2 linked regions of the Pelosinus sp. IPA-1 genome follow. The protein of the gene in region 2 interacts with the protein of the main gene of each other region in a pairwise test. Links are inferred from orthologs where the notes say so. Each region holds a gene or a part of one and is shown on either strand. Other genes may lie near its edges.

Region 1 (3,067 bases), on a different replicon or contig from region 2:
ATCTGCAGTACGTTTGGATAAACCTGGCGCAGCCTTCCCATTGCATCTAGAATTGGTTCTGTATCTAGCAAGGTAACTGAGATATAATCCTCTCTATTTGCTGAATCTTGTAGCCCCTCTACTATGTCTTTAAAGGTTCCTTTTATCAGACGTACATCATGGCGGGGAGATAAAGGGATTTGTTCTATTTTAACTTCACCCTCTTGGTTTATCTCTACGATCTGAATACCCTTCTGCTGAGAAGCTTCGGCAAAAGAATATTTTAAAAGAGAACCACTATAGCGAATGTTCGGACTTCCTGCCTGTTGAGAGTTATGCAAATGTCCTAGAGCGGTATAGGAAAAGGATTCAAATACCCTCGGACTCACCATACCGCTGCCACCTACAGATAAGGGACGCTCTGATTCACTCTCCAAACTGCCTGCAATAAAAGCATGAGCTATTGCCACCGAGCGGCAGCCTTGAGGAATCTTCATTTTTACTTGCTGTACCATAGCTTCCATCCCTTGCTCATGTGTGCTAACTTCTGGACAAGCAAGACGCTCCCTAACTAATGCAGGTTCACCATAAGTAAGTGGCGCAAAGCAAACCGGACCGAACTTGTCATACAACGTAATTGGTTCAATTTCCTTTGCTAAAGACCCTACCACATATAAACCTTGACCTGCCAATAATCGGCTGCCAAAGCCTAAACGTTCTGCACTGTCATGGTTTCCAGCTATCATAATAACAGGGACCTTATAGTCTAATAAAATTTGCGATAAAACCTCATTTAATAACTCCACAGCTTCAATTGGCGGAACTGCCCGATCGTAAATATCGCCAGCTATCAAAATAGCATCGGGTTTTGTTTCTCGCACCAAGTCCTTAAACTGCTCCAAAATATAAGCTTGATCTTCGGTTAGGTGAATCCCATGAAACAACCGGCCTAAGTGCCAATCCGAAGTATGTAAAAAGCGCACAATCCCAATCCTCCTTCAGCTATTTTTTACCTTGTCATTGCAAAGATAAAGAAGACTTGATTCAGATGGAGTTTTAACTCCATCTGAATCTTAGCCCTTCTTATCCAGGGACTTGTCTGCTCTTAACTCCCACTTATATAAGTGAGCCTTGGATTCGAAAATCCTTAGAGCGAACTTACTTCGAGTTTACAGACTGTTATCCCAACCAGAGGGCAGGATATTACAGGCTGTTAACGAGATAAGTGAGCCTTGGATTCGAAAATCCTTAGAGCGAACTTACTTCGAGTTTACAGACTGTTATCCCAACCAGAGGGCAGGATATTACAGGCTGTTAACGAGATGAAAATGAGAGTCTTAGAGCGGTTTAGTCATCGGATAAATCGAATTATTCCTGAAAAGAAATAGGAGTATCTACATACATTTGCCCTCCGCGATTCAAGATTGCTTGTCCAGCTGTCCAATCCGTAATCTTTTTCTCCAATATTTCCTCTTGTCCTACCTTCTCTAACACGGTCAAGGTTATTTTATCGGTAAACTGTTTGTCTTCAATTCGATATCCTTGCATTCTAAGCTGGTTTTCTAACATCCCAATAAAGGTATAATCAATGGTTACTTCTATACAAGTATGATTTTGCCGTTCTGTCGTACCAACCGCCTTTAGACCCGCACTAGCACTTTTGCCATAAGCGCGAATTAAACCTCCAGCCCCGAGTTTAATTCCGCCAAAATAACGAGTTACTACGATCACCGTATCCTTAAGCTGGTTTTTCTTGATAATCTCCAAAATAGGTTTACCTGCTGTACCTGATGGCTCACCATCGTCATCCGCCTTTTGATATTGGTCATTCTCTCCTACCACATAAGCAGAACAATTATGAGTCGCGTTCCAATGCTTTTTCTTTATTTCTTCAATAAAAGCGGTGGCAGCCGCTTCTGTTTCTACCCGTTTTACATAGGATATAAATCGAGATTTTTGAATCTCAATTTCTGCATCACCATAACCGCTAACGGTTACGTAATAGTCCAACATTCTTAACACCTCGATCTTAGCATATCACAACATCGTCCAAATTTTATTAAACGAATTAAATACCAATCCTCATTGTCTGCATCTATACGATTGTGGCTGACAGCATTTCTTCCAAACAACTATAAAATCGACTATCCTCTTGCGTTGTTCTCTTATTCGGTCCTTTGGTGCGGCCACCGCTACGACGTAACTTGGCTTTTACCTCACGTTCTTCTAACAAAAATTCAATATTTTCATTAGTAAACACTCGCCCAACAGGGCTAAGACAACTAGCCTTTTTTCCTAATACCATTGCCGCTAATCCCCAATCCTGGGTAACGATGATATCTTTCGCCTCCGTCAAATTAAGTACTTTAATATCCGCTTCTTGAGAAGCATCTCCTACCACCACATGATAGTCTGACACAATATTATGATTAAAGCTGGCTACTGTCCACACAGGTACAGAATACCTACGTCCCAGTTCCATACATATCTGTAGAGCATTCTTGGGACAAGCATCGGCATCTACTAAAATTTTCATCCCATCATCCTTTGTCATTTATAATTCCTTACAGAATTTTACCATATTTCCCTCCTATTATCTCCAAAATTTTTACTTGTCAAATTACCAGTACTAAATTAAGATAAAAAATAGATACCAACCAGAGCAGTTGGTTATACTATTACAACTAACAATAAAGGATGATAACAACATGGATGACAAGACAATAGTAGATTTTTATGAACCCTTTGGCTTTTATGAAACAGAAATTGAAGATGGCTGCACTGCTCTTCTTTATGAAACATTAAATAATGGTGATTACGCCTTAGTTACCGATGGCGATGGAACAATGCCAGAAGACTTAGAGCAAGAAATCATCTTCGCCTATTATTCTGCTGACGGAGCCTTCTCCTGGAGTGTGAGCTTCGAAGATTCTCATCACTTCTTTGAACTATTAGGCAAAAATACAGACAGCAACCACCTGATCGATATCGTAAAAAGCTATCGCGATAGTGGCGACTATTATTAAAAAGATTTTAATAATAAGGGGTTCTGAGATAAGTATCTCAGAACCCCTTATTCTATTCCAAA
Region 2 (3,331 bases):
GCCAAAAATATTCATATTCTGCCTTTGTCATAGGACAATTTAGATAATCGTCATCCCCTTTGCCATAACGAGAGGCTCTATAGATTTTCTCCATATTAAGAGACTCACCTACTAAAATAGGGGCAGCTGCATCATAGAAGTATAGATAATCATTACCTGTTATCCTTCCAATCGCTTCTGACAAGTTTGGTGATGTTAATGGTCCGCTTGCAATGATAAGAGGCGCCGCTTGAGGGATCTCTGTTACTTCTCCCTTCACAACTTTTACCCTTGGGTGATTCGAAAGAGTCTTTGTTATAAATTTACTGAAGGCATCACGATCCACTGCTAATGCACCACCTGCCGGTAGTTTACTATCATCCGCAGCCTTCATTATTAATGAGTTGAGCTGTCGCATTTCTTCCTTCAATAACCCTACAGCATTTTCTATTGCAGCACCACGTAGAGAATTACTGCAGACTAACTCGGCAAATTGGTCCGTATGATGGGCCGGTGACATAACCTGTGGCCTCATCTCAAGTAATTCAACATCAAAACCAGCCTCAGCCACCTGCCAGGCTGCCTCACTGCCAGCCAAACCAGCTCCTATTATTGTAACTTTTGACACAATACTTCCTCCGATGACATAAATTATTCAGTCTTAACTGTTTTTTTAGTTGTTGACTTCGTTTTTGGTTTTACTTTCTTCTTTGTCTTTGTTGTCTTATTTTTTGCAGCATCTTCTACTTTTTTTTCAGCCGTAGTCGGACGTGTTATACACGACTCGTTGCTGCATAATGTACTAAAACGGCCATTTTTAAAATTGTGCCGCAGCATGAAAGCTCCACAGGTTTGACAATTTTCTTTTAATGGCATATCCCATGTCATAAAGTCACAGGTTGGATAACTTTGACAACCATAAAACGTTTTACCACGTTTTGTCTTTCTCTCTACAATATTTCCAGCACATTTAGGACATTGTACACCCGTTTCTTTTAAAATTGGCTTCGTGTTACGACAATCGGGAAATCCAGGACACGCCAAAAAATCACCGTATCGGCCATGTTTCACTACCATAAATTTGCCACAATTTTCACATTGTACCTCTGATATTTCAACTGGGAGCTCTACATGACCAATCTCTTTTTCAGCCTGCTCCAAATCTACGGCAAACCAATCATAAAACTCCCGCAATAATCCTAGGCGTGTACCTTTGCCATCTGCAATTTCGTCTAGCCTATTTTCCATAGTAGCAGTAAATTCAACATCTACAATCGCCTTAAAATATTGTTTTAGTAAATCCAAAACAACAAAACCTAATTCAGTAGGTTGAAACTTTTTCTCTACTCTTACTACATAACCACGAGCTACAATCGTTTCAATAATGGGAGAATACGTACTTGGCCTACCAATACCTTTTTCCTCTAACGTTTTTACCAAGCTAGCTTCCGTATATCTAGGTGGTGGTTCTGTAAAATGTTGCTTCGGAGTAATTTTATTTGCTTTTAAATTTTCTCCAGTCACTAATTCAGGTAATGTAATATCTTTCTCTTTTTCTTCCCCATCTTTACCTTCTGTGTATACGGCCATAAATCCGGGAAATTTAACGGTAGATCCTGTAGCTCGTAGACCAAATCGTTCAGCAGTAATATCAACCGTTAGAGTATCATAAATAGCAGAAGCCATTTGGCTGGCAATAAACCTTTCCCAAATTAATCGATATAATCGTAGCTGTTCCTTTGAAAGATATTTAACGATCTTATCAGGAGGAAATTCCAAACTAGTAGGGCGAATTGCCTCATGAGCATCCTGAGATTTCTTTGTAGAATACACTGGACTTTTAGCCGGCAAATAATTTTCCCCATATGATAATGCAATATAGTTCCTAGCATCAAGTTGTGCCGATTCAGCTAGACGTACTGAATCAGTACGCATATAAGTAATCAATCCTACAGGGCCTGAGCTACCGAGTTCCAGTCCTTCATAAAGTTGTTGAGCTACCATCATCGTCTTACGAGAGGTGAATCCCAATTTTCTTGACGCCTCTTGCTGCAAACTACTGGTGATAAAAGGTGCCGCAGGGTTTCTTCGACGTTCTTTACGTTTTACATCTGTAACCGTGAATGCTGCCTTTTCTAATTCACCTTTTATACCCTCAGCTTGGTCTTCGTTATCTATTTTAGCTTTTTTCCCATCAACTAGGATAAGTTGTGCATCAAATAATGCAGTTTTAGGCTTTCCTCGTAATTTTGCCTCAATAGACCAGTACTCTTCTGAAACAAACGCTTGAATTTCTTTTTCGCGATCACAAATAATCCCTACCGCTACAGACTGTACACGACCGGCACTAAGTCCTTTGCGCACCTTTCGCCATAATAAAGGACTCAGTTGATAACCTACAATTCGATCTAAAAGACGCCTAGCTTGCTGGGCATCTACTCGCTCGAGATTAATTGGCCTTGGCTTCTTTACTGCATTTTGAATTGTAGTCTTAGTAATTTCATTAAATTCAATGCGACAAGCCTTATCTTCAGGAATATTTAGAATATGTGCCAAATGCCAGGCGATGGCTTCCCCCTCACGGTCAGGGTCAGATGCCAGATAAACAGTATCAGCAGCTTTTGCCGCACTTTTAAGACTTTTTATTAGATCGCCCTTACCGCGAATGTTTATATATTTAGGCTCAAAATTATTGTCCACATCTACGCCAAATTGACTTTTAGGCAAATCACGCAAATGTCCCATAGAGGCTTTAACCGTATAATTTTTCCCTAAGAATTTTTCAATGGTCTTAGCTTTAGCTGGAGATTCAACAATAACTAATGCTTTACTCACTTGATTCCCTCCTTAGCGATACGCAAATAACGTCTCCCGTTATGCTCTACCGCTAACCCACGTAATTCAAACTGTAATAATATATATGTAATCATTCCTGCCTCTAATTTCGTTTTCATAACAATTTCTTCAATCCCTATTGGAAAATCATAATTCAGTGACTCATAAACCTTTACTTCATCTGAAGTAAATTCTAACATCTGAGGCCCCTTTTTTACTTTCATAAGATTATACTCTTCTAATATATCTTCTGCGCTGTCAACAAGTTTTGCTCCTTGCTTTATCAGTCGGTGTGTACCTTTGCTAGATTCAGAAAAAATACTGCCAGGCACTGCAAAAACATCTCGCCCTTCTTCCAAGGCAAAGTCTGCAGTAATTAATGCACCGCTTTTTTCTGCCGCTTCCACTACCACTACTCCTCGGGACAATCCATTAATAATTCGATTTCTTGCAGGAAAATGACCTGGATGGGCTAAAGTGCCAGGTGCGTATTCTGAAACCACAGCGCCACATTCAG

The links.
Region 1: the proteins of topA (region 2) and QSJ81_RS13165 interact in binary tests that used the Escherichia coli proteins (3 or more experiments, as listed by UniProt). The link is inferred for Pelosinus sp. IPA-1 from one-to-one orthologs.

What each region holds. Positions count from the first base shown.
Region 1 is NZ_BSVC01000005.1:84,170-87,236, forward strand. What follows is about bases 171-2,906. They hold QSJ81_RS13165 (YigZ family protein), read right to left. Parts: upstream 1,993-2,906; coding sequence 1,348-1,992; downstream 171-1,347. Other genes in these bases: QSJ81_RS13160 (exonuclease SbcCD subunit D), read right to left, coding at 171-962; QSJ81_RS13170 (YaiI/YqxD family protein), read right to left, coding at 2,075-2,515; QSJ81_RS13175 (hypothetical protein), read left to right, coding at 2,688-2,906. Also shown: more of QSJ81_RS13160, read right to left, coding at 1-170; more of QSJ81_RS13175, read left to right, coding at 2,907-3,005.
Region 2 is NZ_BSVC01000004.1:588,912-592,242, forward strand. What follows is about bases 223-3,222. They hold topA (type I DNA topoisomerase), read right to left. Parts: upstream 2,815-3,222; coding sequence 631-2,814; downstream 223-630. Other genes in these bases: trmFO (FADH(2)-oxidizing methylenetetrahydrofolate--tRNA-(uracil(54)-C(5))-methyltransferase TrmFO), read right to left, coding at 223-607; dprA (DNA-processing protein DprA), read right to left, coding at 2,811-3,222. Outside these bases: more of trmFO, read right to left, coding at 1-222; more of dprA, read right to left, coding at 3,223-3,331. UniProt on the Escherichia coli protein: Releases the supercoiling and torsional tension of DNA, which is introduced during the DNA replication and transcription, by transiently cleaving and rejoining one strand of the DNA duplex.